Regions from separate parts of the Labrys sp. ALF-8 genome, predicted to be linked through region 1. Evidence: predicted binding sites of a transcription regulator. Region 1 holds the regulator's gene; the other holds the start of a gene.
The links. Region 1 encodes PhoB, which activates phosphate uptake and scavenging genes when phosphate is short. Its sites were predicted from a motif close to TGTCATNNANCTGTCAT; they were not measured.
Positions count from the first base shown of each region.

Region 1 (15,968 bases):
TCGCGCCGCTGCCGATCCGCAAGCCGGTCGGCATGGCGATCCAGCTCCTCGCCGCGGTGCCTTCGATCATCTTCGGCATGTGGGGCGTGGTGGCGATCATCCCGCTCATGGCCAACTACATCCAGCCCTTCCTCAAGGCCGTGTTCGGCCATATTCCGGTCGTGAGCTATCTTTTCGCTGGCGCCACCAGCGGCTTCGGCATGCTGACCGCCGCGGTGATCCTGGCCTTCATGGTCATTCCCTTCATTACAGCGATGTTCGTCGAGATCCTCGAATCCGTGCCGGCGATGCTGAAGGAATCGGCCTATGGCGTCGGCTGCACCACCTACGAGGTGTTCCGCAACGTTTCCGTGCCCTATGGCCGCACCGCCCTCGTCGGCGCCACCATGCTCGGCTTCGGCCGCGCCCTCGGCGAGACCATGGCCGTGACCTATGTGATCGGCAACGCCAACCGCATCTCGGCCTCGCTGTTCTCGTCCGGCGCGACCATCGCCTCCACCATCGCCAACGAGTTCCCGGATGCGCCTGCCGGCTCCCTGCGCAACCAGTCGCTCATGGAACTCGGCTTCGTGCTCTTCGTCATCTCCTTCATCGTGCTTGCGATCTCCCGCATGCTCGTCAAGTCCGGCGCCAAGTAAGAGGGTCAAGACCATGGATCGCCTCGCTCGCCGCCGCTCCGTCGACTACGTCATGAAGGCCATCTCCGTGGGCTTTGCCGCGATCTCGCTGCTGGCCCTGGCCTGGATCCTCATCACGCTGCTGGGCCTCGGCCTGCCAGCGCTCACCAGCACCATCTTCACCAAGACCATGGCCGAAGGCGGTCTGCTCAACGCCATCGTCGGCAGCCTGATCATGATCTTCATCGCGCTGCTGATCGGCGCGCCGCTCGGCATCATGGCGGGCACCTTCCTGGCCGAGGCCGGCCGGGGCAGCAAGTTCGCGGAGGCGGTGCGCTTCATCAATGACATCCTGCTGTCGGCCCCCTCGATCCTGCTCGGCGTGTTCGTCTACCTGATGGTGGTCGTTCCGATGGGCGGGTCTTCCGGCTGGGCCGGCATCATCGCCCTCGCCATCATCATCATGCCGGTGGTGGTGCGCACCACCGAGGACATGCTGACCCTGGTGCCGCTGGCACTGCGTGAAGCCGCCTTCGCCCTCGGCGCCCCGATGTGGAAGGTGATCATGTCGGTGACCTGGCGCTCGGCCCGCACCGGCATCGTCACCGGCATCCTGCTGGCCCTGGCCCGTGCCGCCGGCGAAACCGCCCCGCTGCTGTTCACCGCCTTCGGCAATTCGAACTGGACGCTGGATCTCGGCGGCGCCTTCCCCAGCCTGCCGCTGGCAATCAACCTGTTCGCCCAGAGCCCGGATCCCAACCAGGTCTCGATCGCCTGGGCTGGCGCCCTCCTGATCACATTCGGCGTGCTGGCCTTGAACATCATCACCCGCGTCGCGCTTGCTCCCAAAAAATGAGTGCTCCCATGTCCGCTCCCAACGCCTCGATTGCGGTTGCCGACCGTCCGGTTGCCGATCCCAACGCCGCCACCAAGCTCAAGGTCGAGAATCTCGACTTCTACTACGGCGAGAAGCATGCCCTGAAGAAGATCAACCTCAACGTGGCCGAGCGTCAGGTCACGGCGATGATCGGTCCCTCGGGCTGCGGCAAGTCCACGCTGCTGCGCGTGCTCAACCGCATGTACGACCTTTATCCCGGCCAGCGCGCCGAAGGTAAGGTCCTGCTGGACGGGCAGAACGTCATCGGCAAGGAGATCGATCCGGCCGTGCTGCGCGCCCGGATCGGCATGGTGTTCCAGAAGCCGACGCCCTTCCCGATGTCGATCTACGACAACATCGCTTTCGGCGTGCGCCTGCATGAAAGCGTCTCCAAGTCCGAGATGGACCAGCGCGTCGAATGGTGCCTCACCAAGGCGGCGCTCTGGAACGAGGTCAAGGACCGCCTCGGCGCCTCCGCCCTCGGCATGTCGGGCGGCCAGCAGCAGCGCCTGTGCATCGCCCGTACTATCGCGGTAAAGCCCGAAGTAGTGCTCCTCGACGAACCGACCTCGGCGCTCGACCCGATCTCCACGGCGAAGATCGAGGAACTGATCGACGAATTGAAGCGCGAGTTCACCATCGTGATCGTGACGCACAATATGCAGCAGGCGGCACGCAGCGCCGACACCACGGCCTTCTTCTACCTCGGCGACCTCATCGAGGTTGGACCGACGAACAAGATCTTCACCAACCCGAATGACACCCGCACGCAGGATTACATCACCGGCCGTTTCGGCTGATCCGCAAGCAGGTATTCAGGCCGCCGCACAGGCGGCGGCGACAAGGAATTTGGAGAGCGGCATGTCCGATCACATCGTTACCTCCTTCGATCAGGAATTGCGCGAACTGCGCAACATGATCGCCGAAATGGGCGGCCTGGCCGAGAAGAGTGTCGCAGACAGCGTCGAGGCGCTGCTCAAGCGGGACTCTCAGCGCGCCAAGTCGGTCATCGAACTCGACAACACCATCGACCGGCTTCAGCGCCAGGTCGAGGAGAGGGCCATCCTGATCATCGCCAAGCGCCAGCCGCTGGCGCTCGACCTGCGCGAGATCGTCTCGGCCTTGCGCGTGGCCAACGACCTCGAGCGTATCGGTGACCTTGGCAAGAACGTCGCCAAGCGCGTCATCGCCATCCAGGGACACGTGCAGTCCAACCAGCTCTTCGGTGGCTTCGACCACATGGCCGATCTCGTGCTCGAGCAGCTCAAGCAGGTGCTCGATGCCTTTGCCCAGCGCAATGTCGAGGAGGCGCTCGCAGTCTGGAATTCGGACGGCGAGATCGATGCCATGTACACCTCGCTGTTCCGCGAACTCCTGACCTACATGATGGAGGATCCGCGCAACATCGGCTTCTGCACCCACCTGCTCTTCTGCGCCAAGAATATCGAGCGCATCGGAGACCACGCCACCAACATCGCCGAGACGGTGCACTATCTGGTGACCGGGGAGTCGCCCGCCGGCGAACGACCGAAGGCGGATACCAGCACCTCCCTTGTCGACCTCCCCGTGCCGGCTAAGTAACAGAGGGATCGGCCATGCCTCCCAAGGTTCTGATCGTCGAGGACGAAGAAGCCCTCACGCTCCTGCTGCGCTACAACCTCGAAGCCGAAGGCTATGAGGTCGACAGCGTGTCGCGGGGCGACGATGCCGAGATCCGCCTGCGCGAAAGCGTTCCCGATCTCGTGCTGCTGGACTGGATGCTGCCTGGCCTGTCAGGCATCGAGCTTTGCCGCCGCATCCGCATGCGGCCGGAGACCGAGAGGCTGCCGGTGATCATGCTGACGGCGCGTGGAGAGGAGACGGAGCGGGTGCGTGGCCTCGCCACCGGCGCGGACGACTATGTGGTCAAGCCCTTCTCCGTGCCCGAGCTTTCCGCGCGCGTGCGGGCCCTGCTGCGCCGCGCCAAGCCCGAGCATGTCTCCTCCCTGCTCAAGGCCGGCGACATCTCGCTCGACCGCGAGACCAAGCGGGTCCATCGCGGCAATCGCGAAATCCGCCTCGGACCGACGGAATTCCGCCTGCTGGAGTTCCTGATGCAGGCGCCTGGCCGGGTCTTTGCCCGCGAGCAACTGCTCGACAGCGTCTGGGGCCGCGACGTCTATATCGACGAGCGCACCGTGGACGTGCATGTTGGCCGCTTGCGCAAGGCCATGAACCGTACCCGGGAAATCGATCCCATCCGCACCGTTCGCGGTGCCGGCTACTCCTTTGACGAGACCTTCTCCAAGCAGGGCTGAGCCGGCGCGCGCGAATATCGCGATATCTGCCCGGAGACTCTATGCCGAGAAGGGCGCACCCCAGGGGTTGCGCCCTTCTCGTTGCCGTACGGTTTCGGAGGGAGATCTTCCCGGGGACGGTCAGCAAGCCTCTTCCATGGGGCAGCCCAGCGCGGCGGCATGTCGCCGTCGCCCGAAGATCACGAAGCTCGTTGCCGCCAGCGCCCATACCCCCAGCGCGCCATAAAGCATCACCAGACCGAACCCATGCATGAGCGCAGCGTGCACGGCCGCGTCCGTCGGTACGGCAGATGACAGTCCCGGCATGCCCTGCCGGAGCGAGTCGAGATTTCCGGCGGCAATGGTCTCTGCCAGCAGGCGCAGTTGCGTGCCCTCGATCACTCCAGGCAGGGCGTCCGCCAGAGAAGAGGCGACACCCGCCACCAGGATCACGCCCATCAGGGCGATATTGATGGCCAGGGTGATCAGCCTGGCGCTGACATCGATGCCGGACGCCATGCCCGTGCGATGCATGGAAACGGAGCCCGTCGTGGTGTTGGTCACCGGCGTGTTTGTAAGGCCGAGTCCGCTGCCGGCGACAATGCAGCCCGGGAGCATCGTCAGCCAGTTGGCATGATCGAGAGCGGTGCCAAGCATCATCAGGATGAAGCCCAGCCCGATCACGAAAAGCCCCCCTGGAATGACCACGCGGGCCTGGTAGCGCAGCATGAGACGCTCGGCCAGCGGCGGTACGAAGAGGGTCGGCAGCGTATAGGCCAGCAGGGCCGCTCCGGCGGCCACGGTGTCGTATCCCAATCCTGCCTGGAAATAGATCGGCAGGTAGATGATGAAAGGCCAGAAGCTGAAGTTCATGCCGATGGAGCCCATGATCGCGCCGGAGAAGTTCCTGATCCTGAAGACGGAAAAATCGAACATCGGGCGTGCGCTCATCCGCTCGACCAGGATGAAGAGCAGGAAGCTTATCGCTGCCGCAGCCAGGATGAGGAGGGCGGCGAGGCTGGTGAAGCCGAGGTCAGGCCCCTGCGTGATGAAGTAGGCCAGGCCGAACACGGCCACCGACAAGGTGACGATGCCGAGGATGTCGAGCCTCTCGGCCTGGGGATCGCGTGATTCCCGGACGCCCACTAGGGCCAGGGCCAGAGTGAGGACGGTCAGCGGCACATGCACCAGGAACACCCACTGCCAGGTCGCCAATGCTACGATCACCGCGCCGATGATGGGACCGAAGCCCAATCCTATACCCAGTACGATCCCCCACATCGCGAAGGCCATGCTGCGCTCACGTCCGGCCTGAAACTGATGCGAAAGGATGGCCGTGAGGCAGATCAGCATGGCGCCGCCGCCCATTCCCTGCAGGAACCGGCTGGCGATCAAGAGGGGCGCGCTAGGTGCAAGGCCGCAGATCAGCGAGGCGACGCCGAACAGGATGAGGCTGAGGATGAACACCAGCCGCCGGCCATAACGGTCGGCCAGCGTTCCAGTCGCCATCAGCACGGTCGTGCAGGCGATTGTATAGGCATTCATGATCCACTGCATGCCCTTGAAGTCGCCATGCAGCACCTTCTCGAGAACGGGAAGGATCACCGGCACGCTGGAGATCTCCAGGGAAAACATCAGCGCGGCCAGACAGAGCGCGGCAAGCGCGATGCGATTGCGCGGGACGCTGGAGACCGCCATCACCTCTCGCTCCCCATTGAAGGGATGGCCAGCAGCGGCGATGGCCTGGAAATCCCGAACGGGTGACCGACAACCTGTCGGCGCCTCCCGGATCCGATTGCTTGAAAGCGTGACGTCATGAGCATTCTCCGAAGTTCTATCGAGAGAATGCATATGAGATTGGACGATCCATTTACATTATGACCGATATAGACTTATCGTCCTGTTTTTTGGACGATGAGGACGATGCTCAATCTCAACGATCTCCAGCTCTTCGTTCAGGTCGTCGATCATCTAGGGTTTGCGGCGGCCTCCCGTGCCCTGACCATGCCGAAGTCGACCCTTGCCAAGCGCATCGGCGATTTCGAGCGCGAGCTCGGCGTACGCCTGATCCAGCGCACGTCCCGCAGCTTCACCGTGACGGAGGTCGGCCAGGACCTCTACCGCCACGCGGCCGCCATGCTGATCGAGGCCGAGGCTGCCGAGGCCATGCTCAAGGGCCGCCTTGCAGAGCCAAGCGGCACCGTGCGGCTGACCTCCTCCATCCTCATGGCGCAGATGTATCTCGCCGATATCCTGCCGGCCATCGCCTTCGCCTTTCCCAAACTGCAGATCGTGCTGCACGCGACCGACCGCTTCGTCGATCTGGTACAGGAGAGCTTCGACATCGCCATCCGCATTCACTACGCACCGTTGCCCGATTCCGATCTCGTGAGCAGGCGCATCGGGTTCTCCCCCAACTACCTGGTTTCCTCGCCTGGATATCTGGAAAAACACTCCCTGCTCCGGAGCCCGCACGATCTGGCCGAGCATGACGGGCTGCTGTGGTCGACGGCCGCGAAGGCCACGGCATGGTCCTTCAGCCGTGTTGGCGACAGACCTCTCTCCGTCAAGCCACGCCCCCGCTTCACCTCCGACGATCCGGTCACCTTGCTGAAGGCTGCCGTCGCCGGGCTGGGCATCGCATCGCTGCCAGGCAAGATGTGCGTGGAGGCGATCGAGCAAGGCCGGCTTGTGCGGGTGCTGCCGGAGTGGGATGTAGGCGGCGAGACCACGACAATCCTGACGCCACACCGTCGCGGGCAATTGCCATCTGTCCGAACCGTGGTGGAGTTTCTGGCCGAACGGCTTTCCAGGACGATCATCGACTGATCTGCCGGCAAGGCGCCGCCTGAGGGGCGCCCCGGACTCCAGCCGCTCCGGCTACAGTTCTTCCATCCTCCCCTGCAGATAGCGGCGGATGGCCGGGTCGCGTTCCAGACCGATGGCGCACAGATAGGCTTCCCGTGCCTCGCATTGCCGCCTGGCCCGCGCCAGCAACTCCGCACGGGCTGCCCAGTAGGGCTGGTACTCAAGCAGGCGCGCATCCCCCGACAACGCGTCGAACACGGCGAGCCCCGCCTCCGCGCCCTCGACATGGGCGAGCGCCACCGCCCGATTGATGGCGGCGACCGGCGAACGAGTGATGAGGACCAGCGCGTCGTAGAGCTCGACGATCGCCGTCCAATCCACGGCATGCCCCTTGCGTCGGACCGCATGCGCCGATTGCAGCGCCGCCTCGAGCTGGTAGCGCCCGAAACGTCCGACGCTCACCGCGCGGGCCAGCAGCGTCTCGGCTTCATCGATGAGCGCATCGTCCCAAAGCAGCGTGTCCTGCCCGGCCAACGGCACGAAATCACCCTCCGGACTGCGGCGCGCGGCGCGGCGGGCCTCGGCATGCAGCATCAGCGCCAGGAGGCCCAGCACCTCGGGTTCGCCAGGCATCAGCGAGGCGATGAGGCGGCCGAGCCAGATACCCTCGGCAGCCAGGTTGCGCCGGCGCGGCTGGGCCCCCTCCGGATCGGCCCAGCCTTCGGCATAGACCGCATAGACTGCCTCCAGCACTGCATCGAGCCGGTCCGCGAGTTCCTCGCGTTCGGGCACGCGGAAGGGTATGCCGGCCTCACGAATCTTGGTCTTGGCACGCACCAGCCGCTGGCTCATGGCGCCCGGCGAGATCAGGAAGGCGGTGGCAATTGCGGCGGCGTCTAAGCCGAGAACCGTCTGCAGGATGAGCGGCGCGCGCACGCCTGCGTCGAGCGCCGGATGGGCGCAGGCGAACATCAGGCGCAGGCGCTCATCGGGAATGGCATGGTCCTCGGCCCCGATCATGGCGAGTTCCTCGATCTGCCGGGTGACGTCGCCCGTCTTCTCCAGGCGGATCTTCGCTTTCCGGGCACTGTCGATCTGGCGGCGCCGGGCCGCCGTGAGCAGCCAGGCTTCGGGATTATTGGGAATGCCGCTCGCCGGCCAGTGCTCCAGCGCGGCCGCGAAGGCATCGGCGAGCGCATCCTCCGCCCCGGCCACATCGCCGGAGCGAGCCGCCAGGAAGGCGACCAGCTTGCCATAGCTCAGCCGGGCAACGCTTTCGGCAAGGCTTGAGGCGGAGAGTGCCACCGGTCGGTCAGCCGTACTGCGTCATGTCCCAGACCGGGCGGACCTCGATGGTGCCGCGGCTGGCGCCGGGGCAGCGCGCCGCCCAGCTTAGAGCTGCATCGATATCGGCGACATCGATGAGATAATAGCCGGCTAATTGCTCTTTTGTCTCGGCGAATGGCCCATTCAGCACCTGAGTCTTGCCATCGGCCACGCGCACCGTGGTGGCGGAAGCCGTCGGCCGCAACCGGTTCGAGCCGAGCATCACGCCGGAAGCCTTGATCGCCTGCGTGTAGGCGCCATAGGCAGCCAGCGTTTCACTGGTGGTTGCCGGATCTGCATTCAGCATCGCCTCTTCATTGGCATAGATCAGAATCGCGAATTGCATTGGATCTCTCCTCGGTCAGCCGCGCGGTCTCGCCCGGCAGCACAATGACGCGCGATCTCCGCCCTCTTCGACTCAGCCTCCGAAAATCTGCGGCGCGTTGCTCTCCGGCCCGCTGCCGGAAATGGCAAAATCTAACAGCGCCCGGTGCGTCAGGTCGGGCAAACGCTCCGACCTGAACACGCTCCGGTTCAGGGCGCGCTGACCTTGGTCAGATGATCGATCTCGGTCGAGCCGAGATTGAGCTCGGTTGCCTTGATCAGGTCCTGCAATTGCTCGACGCTGGTGGCGCTGGCGATGGGCGCCACGATGCCCGGCCGGGCGATCAGCCACGCGATGGCGATCTGGGCCGGTGTCGCATGCTTGGCCTGCGCGACGGCGTCGAGCGCCTCAAGGATCCGCAGCCCGCGTGCATTGAGATATTCGCTCATCCCGCTGCCACGCGCCGAACTCTTGGCGAAGTCGGCGGGCGTGCGGTACTTGCCGGACAGAAAACCCTTGGCAAGAGAAAAATAGCTGGTCACCCCGATCTCGTTCTTCAGGCAGAAGGCTTCCAGTTCCGTCTCGTAACCGGCACGATCATAGAGATTGTAGTGCGTCTGCAGGTTCTCGAAGCGAGGCCACAGTTCCTTCGTGCTGATGGCGAGAGCCTTGAACATCGTATTGGCGCTGTGATTGGAATTGCCGATCACGCGTACCTTGCCGTCCTTCACCAAATCGGCATAGGTGCCGAGCGTCTCCTCGAGAGGTGTCTCGGGATCCTCCCAGTGGGAAAGGTAGAGATCGATATAGTCGGTCTGCAGGCGCTTCAGCGAAGCTTCCACCGCACTCTTGATATAGGCGGCCGACAAGCCTTTCTTCCCCGGGCCCATTTCCGAACCGACCTTGGTGGTCAGCACGATGTCGGAGCGGTTGCCGCGAGCCTTCATCCATTTGCCGATGATGGTCTCGGATTCGCCGCCTTGGTTGCCGGGTGCCCATGCCGAGTACACGTCGGCCGTATCGACCAGGTTGAACCCCGCCGCGACGAAGGCGTCGAGCACGGCAAAGGACGCCTTCTCGTCAGCGCTCCAGCCGAAAACGTTGCCGCCAAGGCCCAGCGGAGCAACCATAAGATCGGAGCGTCCAATCGCACGTTTTTCCATGAGTATTCTCCGTCTCGTCGCTTATCGGGAAAGTAGCTGGCGAAGCGGCCCGGCGCAGGAGCGCGCCGGCAACCGCGATGGAAGGATCAGATCGAATAATTCAGTTCGGGCTCCCTCACGCCCGCCCCGCGCATCTCCTCGACCGACATGTTGTCGAGCAGGTCGGAGGAAAGGTCGCGTACGCGGCGCATCAGGAGGCGCACGGTGCAGCCTGGAACATCCGGACAGTCGAGGCAAGGCTGATAAGCGGTATGGCTCGCGCATGCGATCGGCGCAAGCGGGCCGTCGAGGACGCGGATTGCATTGCCCACGCTGATCTCGCTGGCGTTGCGAGCCAGCATATAGCCGCCTCCCTTGCCCTTCCTCGATCGCACCATCCCCGCAACCCGCAATTCAGCCAATATGGCATCGAGGAACTTCTTGGGGATGCGGTTGGCCTGAGCGATCTCCTGGCTCTGCGCCGTCTCTCCCGGCGGCAGGCCGGCAAGATGAGACAACGCCTTCAGACCGTATTTGCCCTTGTTCGTCAGCATGCGCCCTGAGTACTCCGCCCGTACGACACAGTCGACCACGTCTATTCGCAATATAGGGAATATCGAACGGATGGATAGACGGGCGGCGCGGAGATTTGTCCGCCGCATCCCGAGGCGAAGTGCGGCAACCCCGGTTCTCCCTACATCGCTACCGAGGAGGCTCCGGAGACAGGTCCTCATAAAGCGTCTGGGCTTCCGTCGCGGGGCCGCGCCGCTCGCCGAGGGCCTTGACGCGATAGACCCGGACCGTGCGCTCCAGGGCGACGGTGAGAACGTCGCCGGCCTTCACCGTCTTGGCCGGCGCATCCGTGCGAGTACCGTTGACGCGAACATGACCGTCCGCGACCAATTTCGCCGCAAGAGAGCGTGTCTTCACAACACGCGCATGCCAGAGCCATTTGTCGATCCGTAGGCGATCCTGGCTGCCGGCATCGCTCATCGCCTATTTTTTGTCCGGCTTGCCGCCCTGCATCTGCTCCTTCAGGGCGAGCAGCTTGGCAAAAGGCGAATTCGGATCGGGAGCACGATTGGAGTCACGCCCCTGCGGCCGCGCGTCGCTCGACCAGTTGCGCGGCCCGCGATCGCCCCCTCGATCCTGACGGTCCGGACGCGGCCCCCGATCGGGACGCCCCTCGCCGCCCGGACGGCGCTGGCCATCGCCGGACTTGCCCTCGGGACGAGGCCCCCGCCCCTCGAAGGGCTTGCGCTCTCCCTGAGGTTTGCCGTTGCCGCGGTCGTCACGGCGCGGCCGATCGAAGCGCCGCTCGCCCTGGCGAGCCTCGGCTCCTTCGGCAGCGGGAGCCGGCGCGGCCCCGTCGGCCGGGGCCGGGCGTCCACGACGGAAACCGCCACCTGCACCATTGTCGCCCTGGCGTTCCCCACCGGCATGGCGGTTGCCATGCTGCGGACGGTTGTGCTGGCGCGGGTGGTGACGCTCGAAACGGGCCGGACGCCACACTTCGATTTCCGGAATTTCCTCGACGGCCGCTTCGGATGCGGTCTCGCCCTCCGGCATGGCGACAGCCTCGCCGGAAGATTCCGAAACTTCCTGGAAGGATTCTTCGTGCGGCGGCGAGCCCACCACTTCCATCGCGTCGATCTGTGCCGCGGTCGGCGCGGCGATCTCTTCGGCGACCGATGCCTCGGCCTGCTCGACGACTGCCGGGACGGATTCGGCCTCTTCAGCCGGCATGGCAACCGCCTCGCCGGACGCTTCGGAAAACTCCTGGAAGGATTCTTCGTGCGGCGGCGAGCCCACGACTTCCATCGCATCGATGGCGGCCGCGCCGGGAGCGACATCGTCCACCGCGGTCGCGGGAGCGGCCTCGTCGACAGCCGCGGTCTCCTCCGTGGCCGCAGCCTCCTCGCTCACGGCCGGAGCAGCGGGCTCCGTCGGTGCCGGCAGGCGGATAGCCTGGGTGATCGCAGGTCCCTTGCGCTTCTCGGAGCGATAGCCGAGCCCGCGAAGGATGGATGCGAAATCCTCGCCCGAGCATCCGACCAGCGAGGTCATCTGCACGCTGGCGACGAAGGCATCGCCATCGGCCGTGCCGGTCGGAGGCTGGCCCACGGTGGTGCCCGGACGATAGGCGATCGCCGGCCGGATGAGATCGGCCAGGCGTTCGAGAATGTCGACACGCACCGCCCTCTCGCCGCACACGCGATATCCCACGAGACGGTAAAGGTTCTTGTCGATGGACTTGTCGGCGGGCATCGAAGTCCGGCCGGAGGCGGCCAGGTGCGGGATCTCGTCGAGGCCCTTCTGGTCCAGCCCGCCATGTGTGAGCGCCCACAGCTGCGCCGCGAGGGCGCGCGGGGCGGGCTTCATCAAGGCCGGCAGGTAGACGTGATAGGCACCGAAGCGAACGCCGTGCTTGCGCAGCGAGGCACGCTGGTTCTGGTCGAGCTGCTTGAGATCCTCCGCCACCCTTGCACGGTCGAGCACGCCGAGCGCCTCCACCAGCTGGAAGGCGATGCCCTTGGCGAGGCCCTGCAGGTCCTCGGCCTTGTCGAGCGCCAGCAAGGGGCCGAGCAGTCTGGTGATGTGATTGCCGATCCAGATGTCGAGACGGGTCTGAACCGCATCGCGGGCTGGACCGGTCAGTTGCTCGTCGGCCAGCAGGCGAATGCGCGGGCCGAGCGGCTTTTCGCCCCCGACGAGCTTGGCCACGGGCTCGCCGATCCAGCGCACGGTACCATCGCTCGCCAGTGCGAATTCGGTATCCGGTGCCTGCGAGAACTTCTGGCTACGCGACTCGATCTCGCCAGCCAGAGCCTTGGCCGCGGCTGCTCGCAGGGCGCGGCCACTCTCCCCGTCACCGGCACTCGGGTCCGGGGCGAACTGGAAGCCCTGAAGCGTCCCGACATGCTGACCTTCGACAATCACATCGCCGGTTTTGGTAATTTCAGTCTCAAGCATAGCGTTTTCTCTAAGGCGCCGCATCAGCACGCTGGTGCGACGGTCGACAAAGCGTTGGGCAAGCCGTTCGTGCAGAGCGTCGGAGAGTTTGTCCTCCACACTGCGTGTCACACCTTGCCAATGAGCGGGGTCTTTCAGCCAGTCAAGCCGATTAGCCGCAAAAGTCCAGGTTCGGATATGGGCGATACGCGTCGAGAGCGTATCGATGTCGCCGTCGGTCCGATCCGACATGGCAACCTGACGGGCGAACCAGTCGTCCGGGACCTTACCCTCCCTCATCAGGAATCCATAGAGATTCGTGATGAGATCGGCATGGGAGTGAGGCGAAATCTTGCGATAGTCGGGCAAGCCCGCCACCTCCCACAGCCGGGCGACGGCCTGGGGCCCGTGAGCGTATCGCCGGACCTCCTCATCCCGGGAGACGATGGAAAGCGCGCGTATATCGTCGGCATCAGGAGCCCGCGTCAGCCCCTGTTCCTCGGGAGTGGCCGAGAGAGAAGCCTGCAGGGCCGCGAGCGAGGCGAAGTTGAGAGCGGGATTGCGCCATTGCAGCACCTTGATGCTGTCGAAGCTGTGCCCCTCCACGGCCTCGACCAGTTCGGGCTCGAAGGGATCGCAGCGCCCTGTGGAGCCGAAGGTGCCGTCGCGGACATGACGCCCCGCACGGCCTGCGATCTGGCCGAATTCGGAGGGCGTCAGGCGCCGGAACTGGTAGCCGTCGAACTTGCGGTCGCCGGCGAAGGCGACGTGATCGACGTCCAGATTGAGCCCCATCCCGATGGCGTCCGTGGCCACGAGGAAATCGACATCCCCGTTCTGGTACATCGCGACCTGCGCATTCCGGGTGCGCGGCGACAGGGCGCCGAGCACCACGGCGGCTCCGCCCCTCTGCCGGCGGATCAGTTCGGCGATCGCGTAGACCTCGTCGGACGAAAAGGCGACGATGGCCGTGCGCCGAGGCAGGCGGGTCAGCTTGCGGTCGCCGGCGAAGATCAGGTTCGAAAGGCGCGGACGCGTGACGACGTTGACGCCCGGTATCAGCTTCTCCACGATCGGCTTCATCGTCAATGAACCGAGCAGCAGCGTCTCGTGGGTTCCGCGGCGATTGAGCAGGCGGTCGGTGAAGACGTGGCCGCGTTCGAGATCGGCGGCGATCTGGATCTCGTCGAGGGCGACGAAAGGCGCCTCGATGTTGCGCGGCATCGCCTCGACCGTGGCGACCCAGTAGCGCGCCCGCTCCGGCTTGATCTTCTCCTCGCCCGTCACCAGGGCCACGAATTCGGCGCCCACCCGCTCGACCAGCTTGTTGTAGACCTCGCGCGCCAGCAGGCGCAGCGGCAGGCCGATGATCCCCGCGCCATGGCCGAGGAGCCTTTCGATGGCGAGATAGGTCTTGCCGGTATTGGTAGGCCCCAGCACCGCGGTCACGCCGCGGGCGCGCATGGGCGGGGGCAGGATGGGAGGCAGCATCAAGGTCTCGGCGGTCTTTCGGGCGTCAGTCTGGTGGGAATGCCGGACATTCCCGATTCACGGATTGCCGGACACCCCATGTCCCGCGACGGCCAACTCTTTGTCTCGATACACTCCCCTGGCCCAGGAAGCTGTAGACCTTACCGGGAAATGCTCCGGGAAAACACCAATCAAGGGGCTTTTTCCTGCTTGCTGGTAACAGACGCGAAGGAGTCTGTCTTGCTATGAAGCACAATATGGCGATCGCAAAGCCAAAATTTAACCCCTCGAACAACGCTGGAACGAAGCACGGCCGAATCGCTGCAGGGACTGATTTCACGTCTCGTTCCCCCATCCGGCACCATGGTTAAGACGGCGGCGGGGTCCAGGCGGGGCGCGAAAACGGCCCTGTCCCACTTTGAAGCGCCCTTCCACCCGCCGCCGCGATCCGATTAACGAATGGAACGACCGTTGAACGAAGAACGGCCGAATCACTACCTTCCGCCGTCATTGTACTTCCGCAGGCCCTGTACTCCCGATGACAGGACCATCGCCCCAGCCGGGAACGCCGTAAAACGGGCGCCGCGGCGCATCCGGCGGCCATGCATGGTTAAATCCGAAAATGGGTCAATCCGAGGGGTTCTTCCGGCCGGTGTTTAACGTCCGGAACGGGCCCTGAACGAAGCACGGCCGAATCGCTGACACCGACAAACCCGGCGGATGCCGGTACGAAAAAGGCGGGCCGCGGCCCGCCCTCCCCGGATCCGATGATCTCATGCCTTACCAGCGGCGATAGTAGCGGTAAGGGCGATAGTAGCGCGGCCCGTGGTAGTAGCGGGGGCCGTAGTAATAGCGGGGCCGGTAGTAGCCGGGACCGTAATAATAGCGCGGTCCATAGTAGCGATAGACCCGGGGCCGGACGCGCACGCACCGCCCCCAACGATTCTGAACCCAGCCGCGACCGCAGGGCCATACGACATCCTGCAGCAGGTTGGAGGCACCCTGCCGATGGTTCATCGCGGGTGCGGCCGGCATGGCCGAAGAGGCCTGCACGGTGGCGAAGATTCCCATCAGGGCGACGAAGGCAGCGAAGATCAGTTTGGCGGGTGTTCTCATCCCCTAGTCTCCTCAGCGTTCCAGTAACGGAGAAACTATCAAGCGCTGGCTGAACCGCGTCTGAATGGAACTTGTTCCGTCCCGTCCCGAGACAGGCGGATACGTCACGCTTAACATTTCGAACGAGGCCGGAACGAAAGGCGAGCGAATCAGCTCCCGCCAGGCTTCTTCGCGGAAGATTCGTCGCCCAGCTTGAGGAGCCTGTCCTTCACCTCGGCCAGTTCGCTCGAGATCTGGAACACGCGCTGCCTGAGTTCGGCCGCGATGCGGGCGGCGGCGGCCGGATATTCCTCGAGCGTGCGCCTGAACATCTGGCGCGACAGGCGCAGGATGACGGTGGGTTCGCGGGCGATGGCGGTGGTGGGGCGCCGCGTCTCCGACACCAGCGCCATCTCGCCGATCAGGGTGCCGGGGCCGACGACGGCGGTCGCGACGTCGTCATCGATCAGGGTGATGCTTCCGCTCACCACCACGAAGCTGTATTCGGAGATATCGTCCTTGCGGAACAGCGTGTCGCCTGCCCGCAGGCGACGACGTTCGGACGAGAATGCGAGCAGACGCAGGGCGTCGCGGTCCATGTCGCGGAACAGCGCGACCTGAGCCAGCAGAGCCATATCTTCTTCGAGCGCCATTCGCCACTAACAGTCAGTCGGCCCGCCTGGATCAGGGAACGAGCTTGTAACCGCCCCCCTCAGTCACGAGGAGCGCGGCATTGGAAGGATCCTTCTCGATCTTCTGACGCAAACGATAAATATGCGTTTCCAGCGTGTGGGTCGTGACGCCCGAATTGTACCCCCAGACCTCCTGCAGCAGCACATCGCGCTGCACCGCCTTCTGACCGGAACGATAGAGGTAGCGCAGGATCGAGGTTTCCTTCTCCGTCAGCCGGACCTTGGAGCCCTTCTCTGTGAGCAGCAGCTTGGAGGCGGGCTTGAAGGTGAAGGGGCCGATGTTGAAGACCGCGTCCTCGCTCGTCTCGTGCTGGCGCAGATGCGCGCGTACCCGCGCAAGGAGCACGGCGAAGCGGAAGGGCTTCACCACATAGTCGTTGGCACCGGC
Region 1 covers NZ_AP048537.1:3,199,552-3,215,519, reverse strand. The annotation lists gene pstC (phosphate ABC transporter permease subunit PstC) at 1-638, shown strand, start outside; gene pstA (phosphate ABC transporter permease PstA) at 652-1,473, shown strand; gene pstB (phosphate ABC transporter ATP-binding protein PstB) at 1,482-2,294, shown strand; gene phoU (phosphate signaling complex protein PhoU) at 2,356-3,075, shown strand; gene phoB (phosphate regulon transcriptional regulator PhoB) at 3,090-3,791, shown strand; gene AC6H34_RS14790 (MFS transporter) at 3,912-5,468, opposite strand; gene AC6H34_RS14785 (LysR substrate-binding domain-containing protein) at 5,694-6,599, shown strand; gene AC6H34_RS14780 (RNA polymerase sigma factor) at 6,651-7,883, opposite strand; gene AC6H34_RS14775 (YciI family protein) at 7,891-8,250, opposite strand; gene AC6H34_RS14770 (aldo/keto reductase) at 8,439-9,392, opposite strand; gene AC6H34_RS14765 (RrF2 family transcriptional regulator) at 9,479-9,925, opposite strand; gene AC6H34_RS14760 (RNA-binding S4 domain-containing protein) at 10,074-10,364, opposite strand; gene AC6H34_RS14755 (helicase-related protein) at 10,368-13,814, opposite strand; gene AC6H34_RS14750 (hypothetical protein) at 14,574-14,909, opposite strand; gene AC6H34_RS14745 (cyclic nucleotide-binding domain-containing protein) at 15,059-15,523, opposite strand; gene AC6H34_RS14740 (response regulator transcription factor) at 15,573-15,968, opposite strand, start outside.

Region 2 (15,968 bases), on a different replicon from region 1:
GGCCAACACCTCGTGGTCACGACGGACGCACTGGTTGCCGGGGTGCATTTCCTGCCCGACGATCCGCCGGATCTCATCGCCCGCAAGTCGCTGCGCGTGAATCTCTCCGACCTTGCGGCCAAGGGGGCGAGGCCGCTTGCCTATACGCTTTGCCTCGCCCTGCCGGAAAATTGGAGCGAGGACTGGCTGGCGAGGTTCGCAGAGGGATTGCGGCAGGACGGCGAGGAGTTCGATTTTGCCCTGCTCGGCGGCGATACCGTGAAGACGCCCGGTCCGCTGACCGTAGCCGTCAATGCCTTCGGCATGACGCCGACGGAGCGTATTCCGCGCCGCGACGGTGCTCGGCCGGGGGACAGTCTGTATGTCACGGGCACGATCGGCGACGGAGCCCTGGGATTGCTGACGCGGACGGGAAGGGGAGACCTTGATGCCCTGCCCGAAGAGGATCGCAGTTACCTGACGCGCCGCTATCTTCTGCCTCAGCCGCGCAGTGCGCTGGCGGGGGCCGTTCTTGCCCACGCGTCGGCCTCGATGGACATTTCGGACGGCTTCGTCGGCGACCTGGCCAAGCTGCTGCGCGCTTCGCAAGTCTCCGCCGATGTCGAGCTGGAGGCGGTACCGCTGTCGCGGGCGGTGAGGAACGCCTGTGCCCACGATCCGGCCTGTCTCGAGCGGGCACTGACCGGCGGCGATGATTACGAGATCTTGTGCGCGGTACCACTGGGAGAGCGCAGCGTCTTCGAGGGCATGGCACGCGCCTTCGGCGTCCCGGTTGCATGGGTGGGCACTGTGACCTCGGGCGACCATCCGGCGCGCTTCCTGACCGCGGACGGCCGGGAGAGGACCTTCTCGCACGGTAGCTTCAGTCATTTTTGAGAGGCGCCTCGGTGTGCCGGCCTGGTGGGCGGCACACCGAGGTGCGGCAGGTCTCGCTCCTGTCTACTTTGCGGCGAGCGCCTTGGCGAGATCCTCGGGCAGCGTCAGCCGATAGGCCAGCACCATCGTGTCGTTAGTCAGGCCGGCATCGTAGGCCGCACCCTTCATGACGCCCTTGGTGGTAAGGAAGTCGTTGTCATTGCCGATGAAAAGGAACGCATCGTTGGGCGCCGCCGGATCCAGGGCGGGGACCAGCGTCATGGCTTCCCACTTCTCACCGAGCGTGAAGTCGTTGGCATTGGGATTGTCGATATTCATGCCGAACTTCTTGAGCTGGGCGGTATTCAGCATGTTGATCAGTACTTCGGACTTGGCGGGCGTGATCGAGGCATCGAGCACGTCCTTGCCGTCCTTTATCGGGGCGATCGGCTTCACGCCCGTCTCGTAGTCGGTGCCGGCGAGGTTGGTAGCGCCGGTCGTATCCACGACCAGCACGGCTTTGTACATTTCAGGGGCCTTGCAGTTGCAGCCATGGCCGGTGCTGTCGCGGGCAAGCAGCAGGAAGCGGTGGTCGTCGAGGGCGACCATCTCGCTCTGCGCCGCGGTGGAATCGATCTTGCCGTCACCCTTCTTGGAGTAGACCGGCAGTTCGATGGCGTAGACGGCCTTCGGCGCCTTGGGCAGCGGATCGGCGGAGATGTCGTAGGCGTAGATGCGGGTTATGGCACGGTTCGCCTGTCCCTTGGCCGAGCTGTCCTGCAACGCCCCGCTCTGGAGGACCGCGAGCAAGGTCTTGCCGTCGGGCGTGATGGAGGCAGCTTCCAGGCCCTGGTTGTTGCGGCGGCCCGTATCCGGCGCATCCATCGAGGTGTAGTTGATCTTGCCATCCTTCATGGGCACCAGCGCGGGGCCGGGAGGGATCAGGCCCTTGAGCTTGCCGTCCGCCGAGAAGAGATAGAGCGCCGCGGCATACTCATCGCCGACATAGAAGCTGCCGTCGGCGCGATAGGTGAGGGCTTCGGCGTCGAAGGACAGCGAGCCGTCGCCCAGCGCTCCGGCAGGCGGGACCGGCAGCGTATAGCCATCCATGCTCACCGTATTCGAACCGGGGTCGGCGCCCGTCGTCGGCTTACCGTCGAGGCCGGTGAGGAACACAGCCTTGTCGTCGAGCGGCTTGAGGGTGACCTGGGATTGCGAAGTAGTCGCAGCGGGAAGGCCCGGGCCGGAGTAGGGCATGAAGTTGAGGTCGAAGGCCAGCACCCGGCCCTGATAGTCGAAGAACAGGTTCTTGTCGGGATCGTTGTAGCCGCGATCCGGCAGCGAATAGAGCCGCCCGGTATAGCCCGTCGCAGTCTTGGCCCAGCTCTTGGGATCGATCGCCATGGAGGAGAAGGAACCAAGCGAATCGCCCTTTGCATCCTTGAGATCGGCACTCAGCCGCCCGATGCCGACGAGGCCGTGATTGACGAAGGTGCCGCCGGCGAAGTCGATCTTGTCGTCACCGGCATTGGTGGAGACGAAGGGGGACTTGTAGGCGAGCGGCTCGGCATGCGCGGCGGCGGGCAGGGTCGAAGCGGCAATGAGAAGGGCGGTTCTGAGAAGGCGCATGGTTTCCTCGCTGGGCAGCTTGCATCGAGGCTTCCTTTGCAAGGCAGGGTGACAGGGGCATGACAACCCCTGCTTGTCATGGCGGGCGGGCACGCCAGGTGATTTACGCGGGCTGCCGCTGGCCTTGATGGCCGTTTGCTCCCGCCACGCGCATGAGGAAGGCCCTGGTGCGCTCCGATTTCGGAGCGGTAAAAAAGACCTCCGGCGGGGCCTCCTCGATCACTTTTCCTCCATCCATCATCACCACGCGGTCGGCCACTTCGCGGGCAAACCCCATTTCGTGGGTGACGACGATCATCGTCATGCCGTCGCGCGCCAGTTCCTTCATGACTTCGAGAACCTCGCCTACCATCTCGGGATCCAGAGCACTCGTGGGCTCGTCAAACAGCATCAGCGTGGGTTTCATCGCCAGCGCCCGCGCAATGGCTACACGCTGTTGCTGTCCACCGGAGAGCTGGGAAGGGTAGGCCGCCGCCTTGTCGCCCAGGCCAACGCGCTTCAGCAATGCCATGGCCTCGGCCTGTGCGGTCGCCTTGTCGACGCCGAGGACCTGGATCGGCGCTTCAACGATGTTCCCGAGAGCCGCGAGGTGCGGAAAAAGGTTGAAGCGCTGGAACACCATGCCGATCTCACGGCGCTGGCGTGCGATATTGCGCTCGCTGTCCTCGATTAGCCGCCCCTTCGCCTCGCGATAGCCGATGAGATGGCCGTTGACCCTGATGCGGCCCTTCTGGATCTTCTCCAGATGATTCACGCAGCGCACGAAGGTCGTCTTGCCCGAGCCCGAGGCGCCGACGATGACGACGACCTCGCCACGCCTGACGTTGAGCGAGGCGCCTTGAAGAACCTGCGTGGAGCCGAACCACTTCTCGACATGCTCGGCCTCCACCACCCATTGCATATCGGAGTCCTTCATTGCGCGCCTCCAAAGACGCCGCCGAGAAATGAACGGCCCGCCGGCTTGTTTCGCGCCTCGGCAAAGGGGGCGCTGTAGCGATCTTCGATCCGCCGTTGAAGGACGCTCCAGAGCGTGGTCAGGGAGAGATAGTAGAGTGCCACGACGGAATAGAGTTCGAATACCCGGAAAGTGGCCGAAGTCACCATCTGCGTCGCCAGCAGAAGTTCCGGGACGCCTATGACGCTGAGCAGCGTCGTGCTCTTCAGCATCGAGTTGAAGTTGTTGCCGAGCGGAGGAAGGATCACCCGGGCCGCCTGGGGCAGAATGATGCGGCGCAGGAGCAACCCCGGGGTCATGCCGAGCGACTTGGCCGCTTCGGTCTGGCCCTTGTCGATCGAGTTGATGCCGGCGCGGATGATCTCGCACATATAGGCGGCCTCGTTCAGGCTCAGCGCGATGATGCCCGCCTGCACATTGCCAGGAAGCACCATGAATCCGAGATCCACGTCGTGGAAGCGGATGATGTTGGCCGCCGCAAGCGCTGTGTAGATGAAGACGATCTGCACCAGCAGGGGCGTTCCCCGCATCACCCAGACATAGAAGCCTGCGATGACCTGGAGAAGGCGCAGCCGCGACAGGCGACCGAGGGCAACGAAGAGGCCAAGCGTCGTGCCGACAACCTGCGACACGACGCTGATGCTGAGCGTGAGCCAGAGCCCGTGCAGGTAGATGCTGCTGGGCTCGAGCAGATAGTGGAAGAAGATGCTCCAATTGAAGATCATCGGGCCGGCCTCACAGGGCGTCCCGTTCGATTCCCCACGTCTTCAGGATCGACATATAGGTGCCGTCCTTGCGAACGGCGTCCAGTGCCTGGGCGAAAGCGCCCTCGAGGTCCTTTTCATCCTTGCGGAAGGCGGCGCCGATGACGGTGCGGGAAAAGGGCTCGCCGGCGATTTCGAAGAGATCGGGGGCCTGGGTGAAATAGTAGCCCGCCGTCTTCACCGTCGTCCCGTAGACGTCGACCTGGCCGACACGCAGGGCCTGGAAAGCGTCGGTATCCTTCGGAAACACCACGATCTGCGCCGGCGCCTTGCTTTCGCCCGCGAGCTTCTTGTTCTCGTCCTCGATGAGCGATTGGACGGTCGTGCCGTTCTGCACCGCGACCTTCTTGCCGGAGAGATCGTCAAGGGTCTTGACCCCGGTGGGATTGCCCTTGAGCACTACCATGGACTCGCTGGAATTGAGATAGTCGACGAAATCCACCACCTCGCGGCGCTTGGGCTTGTCGTAGAGCTCCGACATGATCATGTCGCATTGCCTGGCGATCAGGGCCGGAATGATGTCGTCGAAGATGACATATTTCCATTCCGTGGTGACGCCCCATTGCTTGGCGACGGCGTTGCCGAGGTCGACCTCGGCGCCGACCAGCGAGCCGTCCTCCTTGTAGAAGGATAGCGGCGGCGAGCCGATATCGGCGCAGATCACGACTTTCTTGGCCGCCGCGATGGCAGGCGGCGGCGTTACGCCCTGGGCCTGTGCCGAGGAGAGCAGCGCGGTGGACAGGATCGCTCCGGCAAACAGGCCGAAACTGGAACGAAGACAAGGCGATACGGCACGTGGCACGCGCATGATGATGCTCCGGTTGGGTTTGCCAGCATGGTCCTTCTGTCTGGAACCAATTTTTATGGCGATATCATTATTGGTGCATACTCTTTGATGAATCAGCAAGAAAAATTGCAAACACAGTAGACTTTTGTACTTATGTGCCCATAATTGTTGGAACCAATATGGAAATTGGTCTCATATGAATTCACGAGAACAAGCCATCCAGGGTCTGATCGCTCTGATGAACGGCGGTCGCTATCCCTCCGGTTCCCAGCTTCCGCCGGAACGGGAGTTGATGCTCGAACTGGGCGTGAGCCGCCGGGCCCTGCGCTACGCCCTGGAGATGCTCGAGGCGGAGGGACGCCTGTGGCGCCATGTCGGGAAGGGCACCTTCGTCGGCACCAGGCCGCCCGGGCGTGAGTTGGGCATGTCCCTCGTCACGGCCAGCACCAGCCCGGCCGAACTCATGGATGTCAGCTTGTGGACCGAACCAGCTTTCGCGCGGGTCGCCGCCCTCCGGGCAAGCCGCATGGATATCGACAATCTACGCTATCTTCTCGCTCGGAGCACCGCAGCCCGCGATCCCGTCACCTGGGACATCTGGGACGTTCGCCTGCACCGGGCGATCGCGGAGGCGACCCACAATGCGCTCGCAACGGCGGTGTTCGACAGCCTCAATGCCGTGCGCGACGAGGGTGCATGGCGACATCTGCGCAGCGATCCGACCACTTCGGGGCGTTTCGAAGAGTTGTCCGCCCATCATCGGGAGATCGTCGAGGCGATCGCCGGCCACAATCCGCCGGCCGCGGAGGCGGCAATGCGCCGGCATCTGCACTCGGTCCAGCATGCCCTGCTCCTCTTCGATGAAGAGGACGCTGTTTCCGCCAGCCCATTTCAGGAAGCGATATCATGAGAGATTTTCATTTTCCCGGCCGCTCGCCGGCGCGTGCGACCGAAGCCATGGTCGCCACCTCCCATCCCTTGGCGAGTGCCGCGGCCCTGGCTTTGCTGCGGGAGGGAGGCAATGCCATCGATGCGGCGATCTGCGCCGCTGCGGTCCTTGCCGTGGTCGAGCCGCAGTCGACAGGCATCGGCGGTGATGTCTTCTGTCTCTATGTACCGGGCGGCGAGGGCGAGGTCATCGCCTTCAACGGGGCCGGGAGGGCACCTTCCGGCGCCCATGTCGACTGGTATGAGGAACGAGGGTTCCAGGCCATTCCCACCGACAGTGCGCATGCCGTGACCATTCCAGGCGCCGTCGACGCCTGGTGCCGCCTTTCGGCCGATCATGGCCGCACGCCGCTGGAACGCGTCCTCGCGCCGGCCATCCATTATGCGTGGAATGGCTATGTGGTGCAGGACCGCGTCGGAGCAGACTGGTCGGACGCGCGGGCCCTGCTCGTCCGGGACGAGACGGCCGCACGTATCTTCTTGCCGGCCGGCGCTGTGCCGAAGGCCGGTGACGTGCATCGCCAGCCCGAACTCGCCGAGTCGCTGCGGCGCATCGCCCGGCACGGACGCGGCGGCTTCTACGAAGGCGAGGTGGCGGAGGATCTCGTCTCACGCCTGAAGGCCGGCGGCGGATTGCACACGCTGGAGGATTTCGCGACCGCGCAGGGCAGCTACGCCGCTCCGGTCAAGACAACATATCGCGGCACCGAGATCTGGCAGATGCCTCCCAGCAACCAGGGGCTCACGGCCTTGCTGATGCTGAACCTCCTCTCGGGCTTCGACCTCGCGGGGCTCGACCCCCTGGGAGCGGCGCGCTTCCATCTCGAGATCGAGGCGGGACGGCTGGCCTACCAGGTACGCGATGCCCTGGTCGCCGATCCCGGGCAGGCACGTGTGGACGTCGGTGGGATCCTCTCGAAGACCTACGCCGACAAGCTGCGAGCGAGAATCGCGCCCGACCGGGCCCTTGAACTTCCGCATGCCGTGATGGAGCCCTCCGATACCGTTTATCTTTCGGTGGTGGACGCCGATCGCAACGCAGTCAGCTTCATAAACTCGACCTATTGGTCCTTCGGCAGCGGCCTTGTCGGGCCGAAATCCGGCGTCGTCCTGCAGAATCGCGGTGCGGGCTTCCGGATAGACCGGTCACATCCGAACTGCATCGCTGCGGGCAAGCAGCCCCTGCATACCATCATGCCCGGCATGGCCATGCGCGACGGACGTGTCTTGGCGCCCTTCGGGGTGATGGGCGGCGACTATCAGCCGTTCGGCAATGTCCACGTGCTCACCAACGTCCTCGACTACGGCATGGATCCTCAGGCGGCGATCGATTTTCCCCGGGCGTTCCACAACAGGGGCGGGGCCGTCGTGGAGCGCAGCGTTCCGCCGGCCGTCATGCGCGGGCTGCAGGAGCGCGGTCACCTCGTCGGCATCGCGGAGGAAGCTCTGGGCGGTGGCCAGATGATCGTCATCGACTGGGACAGGGGTACGTTGACCGGCGGCTCGGATCCGCGAAAGGACGGGCTGGCGATCGGATATTGATGAATGGCCTTTTCTTGCACGCTGCCCCTCGCATAGTTGCGAAAGGGCGAAATGCCGTCCGATCCCCACGTCCTTCTAGCCTCGACCAAATTGCCTGGACCGAAATGCGGTTGTCATCATCAGCCGCTTTACTTGGCGGCAGCAGGCCTGTCTCTCAAAGAACTTTGACTGATCGCGCCACGTTGGTTGCGCTGCCTCTCTGATTTTGGCAGCATCAGGGCAATCCGGACATTTCACGGCGTCCGGTGGAGGATTCGCCGCACCGACAATTCCCCGGCTTTCACCAAGGGGGGCGGGGCTTGGCAACTTGTGCGAAGTAAGGGACAAGGAAAAAGACGTCCATGCTTTCATTGTGGGTTATTATTGCGTGCGGGGCGCTTTCCCTCGTCTATGGCATCTGGGCATTCCAGTCGGTAATGGCGCAGCCAGCCGGCACCGCCCGGATGCAGGAAATCGCCGGCTTCGTGCGCGAGGGCGCGCAGGCCTATCTGCGTCGCCAGTACATGACGATTGCGGGCGTCGGCATCGTCATCTTCGCCCTTGTCGCCTACTTCCTGTCCATCCCCAGCGCGATCGGCTTTGCCATCGGCGCGCTGCTGTCGGGTGCGGCGGGCTTCATCGGCATGAACATGTCGGTGCGGGCGAATGTCCGTACCGCGCAGGCCGCGATGAACTCGCTTGGTTCGGGTCTCGAGGTCGCCTTTAAGGCAGGCGCCGTCACCGGCATGCTGGTCGCGGGCCTCGCTCTGCTGGGTGTTGCCGTCTATTACTACGTGCTGACAGGCCCCCTGGGCCTCAGCTTCGCCGATCCCAAGCAGGCCCGCGAGATCATCGACTCGCTCGTGGCTCTTGGCTTCGGCGCCTCGCTGATCTCCATCTTCGCCCGCCTCGGCGGCGGCATCTTCACCAAGGGCGCCGATGTCGGCGGTGATCTCGTCGGCAAGGTCGAGGCCGGCATTCCCGAGGACGATCCACGCAATCCCGCGACCATCGCCGACAACGTCGGCGACAACGTGGGCGACTGCGCGGGCATGGCGGCGGACCTGTTCGAGACCTATGCGGTCACGGTGGTCGCAACCATGGTGCTGGCAGCGATCCTGTTCGCCGGCACGCCGGTGCTCTCCAACGTGCTGCTCTATCCCCTCGGCATCGGCGCGGCCTGCATCGTCACCTCCATCATCGGCACTTTCTTCGTCAAGCTGGGCGCCAACCAGTCGATCATGGGTGCTCTGTACAAGGGCTTCATCGCCTCGGCCGTGCTTTCGATTGGCGGACTTGCGATCGCCACCCACTTCCTGATCGGCTGGGGCGAGGTCGGTACCGTGGCGGGACGCGCCATCACCGGCACTTCCCTGTTCGGCTGCGGCATCGTCGGCCTGCTGGTGACCGGCCTGATCGTCTGGATCACCGAGTATTATACCGGTATCGGCTATCGGCCCGTCCGCGAAATTTCGCAGGCTTCCGTCACCGGCCATGGCACGAACGTCATCCAGGGTCTTGCGGTCTCGCTGGAAGCCACGGCCCTGCCGACGATCGTCATCGTCGCCGGCATCGTCGCCACCTACACCCTGGCAGGCCTCTTCGGTACCGCCGTGGCGGTGACCACGATGCTCGGTCTCGCTGGCATGGTGGTGGCGCTCGACGCCTTCGGTCCCGTCACCGACAATGCCGGCGGCATCGCAGAAATGGCGGGCCTGCCCAAGGAGGTGCGCAAGTCGACGGACGCGCTCGACGCCGTCGGCAACACCACCAAGGCCGTCACCAAGGGCTATGCCATCGGTTCGGCCGGCCTCGGCGCTCTGGTGCTGTTCGCCGCCTATACGTCGGACCTCACCTACTTCTCCTCGAATGCGGCGCAATACCCCTATTTCGAAGGCGTGCAACCCAACTTCTCGTTGGCCAATCCCTTCGTGGTGGTTGGCCTGCTTCTCGGCGGCCTGATCCCCTATCTTTTCGGCGGCATCGCCATGACGGCGGTCGGCAAGGCCGCCTCGGCCATCGTGGAGGAGGTTCGCCGCCAGTTCCGCGAAAAGCCGGGCATCATGAAAGGCACCGACAAGCCCGATTACGGCAAGGCGGTCGACCTGCTGACCCGCGCGGCGATCAGGGAGATGTTGCTTCCCTCGCTGCTGCCGGTTCTCTCGCCCATCGTGATCTACTTCGTCGTTCTCCTGATCACGGGCTCGAAGTCGGACGCCTTTGCGGCGGTGGGCGCGATGCTGCTCGGCGTGATCGTCACGGGCCTCTTCGTCGCCATCTCGATGACGGCGGGCGGCGGCGCCTGGGATAACGCCAAGAAGTCCTTCGAGGATGGCTTCATCGATGCCAACGGCGTCAAGCACCTGAAGGGTTCGGAAGCCCACAAGGCGTCGGTCACCGGCGACACCGTCGGCGATCCCTACAAGGACACGGCGGGTCCGGCCGTGAACCCCGCGATCAAGATCACCAACATCGTGGCCCTGCTGCTGCTGGCGGTCCTCGCCCATCACTGATCGGCGGGACCAGGACAGGATCGAGGGAGGAGGGCGTTTCGCCCTCCTTTTTCATGCCACACACCGCCATTCGGCCGGCGACCGGCCGAGGTGGCGCTGGAAGGCGCGGCTGAATGCCTCCTCGGATCCGTAGCCCACCTCCTCGGCGATGGCCGCCATCTTCATGTCGGTGGAGCGCAGGAGATCGGCCGCGAGCTGCATGCGCCACTCGGCGAGATAGCGTATCGGCGCTTGCCCCAGCATCTCCCTGAAGCGGGCATCGAGTACCGAGCGCGACGTGGCCGCACTGCGCGCCAGTGCCTCCACGGTCCATTTGCGGGATGGCTCGGAATGGAGGAGGGCCAGGGCCCGGCCGATGACGGCATCGCCCGTCGCCGCGAGCCAGCCCCTGCCGCTGGGGTCCTGCTCGCAATGGAGCCTCAGGACTTCCATCAGAAGCAGTTCCGGCAACCGCGACAGCATCATGGCGCTCCCCTGACGGCTCTGGGTGCGCTCCTCCAGCGCATAGTTGACGCAAGCGTCGATCCAGTCGGCCGTCACCCCCTTGGGTGGGCGAACCCGAAAGACAGGAGGCAGGCGGCGCATGAAGGAGTTGAACAGGAGATCGCCGCATTGCAGGTAGCCGCAGACGATGCGCGCCATCTCGCCGCCGCCTTCGACCCGGCAGGTCGGAATGCCCCTCCAAGGCGGAGGCGGCAGGAGCGTGGCGATCGGCACCGGATCCAACGCATCCTGGCTCCCCATCGCATGCTGGTGGGCATGCGGCAGCACCACGATATCGCCCGCCTCTGCCTCGATCCTGAAACCTCCGGCGCTGATCCAGGCGCGGCCTTCCCGGATGATGTGGAAGAGGATGAGGCGCGCGGTACCCGGCGCCAGCAATGCTACGAGGTCCGGGTGCTCGGGGGATGCAAGGGCCCACGGCGCCGAATATTCGCCACGCAGGAATACCGCGCCCGACAGCCGGATGTGGGCGAGAATGTCTGACAGAAGATCAACTCTTTGTGTTGCAACTGCCACATCGGGGGTTTCGATCAGGGGGCTCGGTGTATCGATCATGGTCATTGAGCGGGCTCCGGATGATCCTGTGGTCATTCACGGGGAGCACGTTGCTCCGGTGGAGAAACCAACAATCGGGAGGCACTTATGCCAAAGTACGTAATCGAGCGTGACATGCCTGGCGTGGGCGCGTTGACCCGCCCGGAGTTGCAGGGCGCGTCGCAGAAATCCTGCGCGGTGCTGGGCGCCCTTGGGCCGCAGATCCAATGGATCCATTCCTATGTCACCGACGACAAGATCTATTGCATCTATCTCGCGCCGGACGAAGGCATGGTGCGCGAACATGCCATGCGCGCCGGCTTTCCAGCCAACAAGGTATCACAGGTCAGGACGATCATCGAGCCGATGACGGCCGAAGGATGACGCCGGCCCTGTGAGACCCGGCGGCCGGAGCGTCCGACACATCCGGCCGCCGGACCTTTCGACCGCATTTCGGCGCAGCGACGAAAGGTGCTTCCTGCGATTCCATAACCGGGCCAGAAGGGTCAAACCCGGTCGCAGAGCATCTCGCGGGCTGCGTTGTATCCCGGTGCCCCCGTGACGCCGCCGCCGGGATGGGTGCCGGAACCGCAGATGTAGAGGCCCTTCAGAGGCGTGCGGTAGTCGCCGTAGCCCAGCATTGGGCGCGCGGAAAAGAGCTGGTCGAGCGAGAGCGCGCCGTGGAAGATGTCGCCGCCGACCAGGCCGAAGATGCGTTCGAGGTCGAGAGGCGTGAGCACCTGCCTGGCCAGCACGCTCTGCCTGAAGCCGGGAGCGTAGCGCTCGACCGTATCGATCATCAGGTCCGCGACCTCCTCGCGCCGTACGTCCCAGCTTTCGCCGCCTGGAAGCTGCGGCGCCACATATTGGCAGAACAGGCTCGCCACATGCTGCCCCTTTGGCGCGAGCGTGTCGTCGAGTGTCGAGGGGATGAGCATTTCGACGATGGGCGCCTTGCTCCAGCCGGTGCGCCGGGCATCGATGAAGGCGTCCTCCATATAGGTGAGGCTCGGCGCGATCACGATGCCGGATGTATGCTGCACGCGCTGCTCATGCCCGGGGAGGGCGGTGAAGCTCGGCAGTTCGGACAAGGCGACATTCATGCGCAACACGCCGGAACCGACCTTGAAGCGGCGGATGCGCTCGAGGAAATCGGCGGGGACGGCATCCTCCGGCACGATCTTGTCGAAGAGCAGCCGCGGGCCGATATTGGCGGCCACCGCCTTGGCGCGGACGATGCGTCCGTCTTCCAGCAGCACGGCGGCGGTTGCGCCCTTCTCGACGATGACCTCCTTCACCGGCGCGTCCGTTTCAATCTCCGCGCCGGCCTCGCGGGCGGCGGCGGCCATGGCCTGCGTGATGGCACCCATGCCTCCGATGGCATGGCCCCACGCCCCCTTCTTGCCGTTTACCTCGCCGAAGACATGGTGCAGCAGCACATAGGCCGAGCCGGGCGTGGAAGGCGCAAGATACGCGCCGATGATCGAATCGAAGCCGAACAGGGCCTTGACCTCCTCGCTCTCGAACCAGCTGTCGAGATAGTCGCTGGCCGATTTGGTGAAGAGGTCGAGGAGCACGCGGCGGTGATGCATATCGAGGCGGGACAGACGCCGGCCGAGCTTGCCGGCCCGCAGCAATTCCGGCAGCGAACCGAACCAGCCGTCGTCGGAGACATTGGGCGGGGTCTGCAGGATGAGATCGCGCAGCACGTCCGCGATCGTTTCGATTTCGGCACTGTAGGCGGCAAGGCGCGCGGCATCCCGCCTGCTGAACCTGGCGATCTCCGACTCCGTCCGGCCCTCGCCGGAAAGGATGTAGCGTCCGTCCGGGAAGGGGAAGAAATTGGAGGCCTGGCGTTCCACGATCCGAAGGCCGTGGCGCGCGAGTTCCATGTCGCGGATGATCTTCGGATTGAGAAGGCTGACGGTGTAGGAAGCGACCGAATTGCGAAATCCGGGATGGAATTCCTCGGTCACGGCGGCACCGCCAACGACGGAACGACGCTCCAGGACCTTCACCTTCCGGCCGGCCCGCGCCAGGTAGTAGGCGCAGGTCAGGCCATTGTGACCGCCCCCGATGATGACCGCGTCATAGGTCGTGGGAGCAGGCGCGCTCCCCTGCAGTGATGTGCCAGTCAATCTCGTTCCTCAACGGCATCGCCCCGGTATTTGCTCATTCTTCCCGGTAGGAAGGCGACGCTACTTCAAAGAGGTGCAGCATCAACCGCGTGCGGCGTCAAGTATGCGCTTGCAGTCGTTCAACTCCATCAGGACGGTCTGCAGCCTCCGGCGATCGTCTCGTCCCAATTCGTCCGAAACCGGGCCGGCGCGATCCTCGACGGGCGGGGCTGGGCGACGCTCCGCCCTGACGGGCGGGGCGGCAAGCGAGGAAAGCGGCAGCGACTGCTGGGCGGGCGAGGGCTCGTACTGTTCCGCTTCCTCATCGAGGGCGGGCTCGATATGCTCTTCCGGCAGATCTTCATACTCGCTGGCGGCTTCGGCATGGGCCGGCCCTTCGGCTTCCGGCCATTCGGCGCGCTCGCGGCGGCGTTCTTCCTCATCCGCCCTCGGGATCACGGCAACCGGCGGCACATAATCCTCGTTCTGGGCACGGCCGATCTCGATCACATGGCGATTGCCGCGTTCCTTGAGAATCCGCTGCACGCCCTTGATCGTATAGCCCTCGCCATAGAGGTAGTAGCGGATACCCTTGAGCAGATCGATATCGTCGGGGCGGTAATAACGCCGCCCGCCGCCCCGTTTCAGCGGCTTGATCTGGGTGAATCGTGTTTCCCAGAAACGCAGCACGTGCTGAGGCAGATCGAGATCTTCGGCGACTTCACTGATGGTGCGAAACGCGTCAGGTGCTTTTTCCATGGCCCTGAACTCCTGACCGGAAGGCGGCTAAGTTTGCTCCTCTCCTATCAGTCGTCCGATTCTGTCATAAAAGACAAGTATTTATAACATCTTTCCAACCCAAAACATCACCGCGCGGCATGAGCCAACCCTATCGAGTAACGTTGGGGCGCCTATCGACGGATCGAGCCGGGGGAGGGAGAGCCCGCCATGCTGCGTTTACTCATCCGAAACACCTTCGACGGATTCACCATTGATCTGGGCCTTGAGGATGTTCGATGGCTTGAACACCATAACCCGCCGCGGTGAGATGGGCACTTCCTTCCCGGTCTTCGGATTGCGGCCTATACGCTCGCCCTTGGAGCGCACGACGAAGGAGCCGAAAGAAGACAGCTTGACCGTCTCCCCCCGTTCCAGACAGCTCGAAATCTCATGGAGCACCAGTTCAACGAGCTCCGACGACTCTGTCCGCGACAGGCCGACCTTCTGATAAACGGCTTCACAAAGATCTGCTCTTGTGACGGTATTTCCCGCCATCGCTTTCATGCCCCTCGCTGGACAGACCCCTCCCTGACAAGGGCAGGCTGTTGGTTGTTCGATCACCGCAGCTACAGATTACGCGATTGAACCATGTTCAATATCCGGCAATGACCGTAGCACCGCCGTGAAATCCATTCCGCAATCCTCTCCAGTGTGGCCAGGATTCAAGTCCCGACTCTATGTCACTGAAAACGCGAAGCTATTGACGAATTGAACGCAGGTCAACCTCCAATCGAAGCCGGATGCGTTCCCCTCGCCATGACACGCATGATCATCACGTGCCGATATGCAACCGTGCAGGAATACCGCTCCATGCGCCCATCTCTGCCACGGGCACCGGTCATTTACCGCAGCGGCTGCGGCTCATATCCGCGAGGCAGGCATGGTCCGAAGGCTGGAAATCATCACCAGCGGATGAGCGCGGCGCCCCAAGTGAACCCGCCGCCCATGGCCTCGAGCAGCACCAGGTCCCCCTTCTTGATACGCCCGTCCTTGACGGCGACATCAAGCGCGAGGGGAATCGAGGCCGAGGAGGTGTTGGCGTGGTCGGCCACGGTGAGCACCACCTTCTCCGGTGCTAGGCCGAGCTTCTCGGCAGTAGCGCGGATGATGCGGACATTGGCCTGGTGCGGTACGAACCAGTCGACGGCATCGAAGGGAAGGCCGACATCGTCGAGCGTGTCGTGCAGGATCTGGGGCACCATGCCCACGGCGAGCTTGAAGACCTCCTTGCCGTCCATGCGCAGCTTTCCGACCGTGCCGGTGCTGGAGGCGCCGCCATCGACGTAGAGCTTCGACTTGTGGGTGCCGTCCGAGCGCAGCCGAGCAGCCAGCACGCCCTCGTCATGGATCGAGCCGTCGCCCATGGTGGCTTCGAGCACGACGGCGCCGGCACCGTCGCCGAAAAGCACGCATGTCGTGCGGTCGGTCCAGTCCAGAATGCGTGAATAGGTCTCGGCACCGATCACCAGCGCATGCTTGGCCGAACCGGAGCGCAGGAAGTTGTCGGCGATGGTGAGGCCATAGACGAAGCCGGTGCACACTGCCTGCACGTCGAAGGCGGCTCCGCCCGTCATGCCGATATTGGCCTGGACGGTCGTCGCGGTCGCGGGGAAGGTGTTGTCAGGTGTCGAGGTCGCCAGCACGATCAGGTCGATGTCCGAGCCCTTGAGTCCGGCGTCGGCCAGGGCCCTCTGGGCCGCCTTGGTGGCGAGGTCCGACGTGAACTCGCCCTCGGCCGCCTGATGCCGGGCCCGGATGCCGGTGCGCTGCACGATCCATTCGTCGGACGTGTCCACCACCTTGGCGAGGTCTTCATTGGTGACGCGCTTTTCCGGGAGATAGGAACCGATACCCCGGATCACGGAACGAAGCGTTGCCATTATGCTGCGTCCGGGTTGGCTGCGGCTGCGGCCGTCACTGCACGGTGGTCGAAGCTGAGGCTTTCGGTGATCTTCTTCATCAAGTCTTGTTTCACCATATCGTAGGCCAGCCCGATGGCCGCCGCATAGCCCTCGGCATTGGCGCTGCCGTGGCTCTTGATGACGATGCCGTTGAGGCCGA
Region 2 covers NZ_AP048538.1:333,655-349,622, forward strand. The annotation lists gene thiL (thiamine-phosphate kinase) at 1-876, shown strand, start outside; gene AC6H34_RS21380 (esterase-like activity of phytase family protein) at 940-2,484, opposite strand; gene AC6H34_RS21385 (amino acid ABC transporter ATP-binding protein) at 2,588-3,400, opposite strand; gene AC6H34_RS21390 (amino acid ABC transporter permease) at 3,397-4,164, opposite strand; gene AC6H34_RS21395 (ABC transporter substrate-binding protein) at 4,175-5,011, opposite strand; gene AC6H34_RS21400 (FadR/GntR family transcriptional regulator) at 5,187-5,900, shown strand; gene ggt (gamma-glutamyltransferase) at 5,897-7,480, shown strand; gene AC6H34_RS21410 (sodium-translocating pyrophosphatase) at 7,822-9,972, shown strand; gene AC6H34_RS21415 (AraC family transcriptional regulator) at 10,024-11,037, opposite strand; gene AC6H34_RS21420 (DUF4242 domain-containing protein) at 11,119-11,394, shown strand; gene AC6H34_RS21425 (phytoene desaturase family protein) at 11,517-13,148, opposite strand; gene AC6H34_RS21430 (MerR family transcriptional regulator) at 13,230-13,886, opposite strand; gene AC6H34_RS21435 (integration host factor subunit alpha) at 14,085-14,402, opposite strand; gene AC6H34_RS21440 (beta-ketoacyl-ACP synthase III) at 14,810-15,787, opposite strand; gene plsX (phosphate acyltransferase PlsX) at 15,787-15,968, opposite strand, start outside.
Region 2: a site for PhoB is predicted at 2,533-2,549, ahead of AC6H34_RS21380 (esterase-like activity of phytase family protein). Genes of this name have one in related genera too.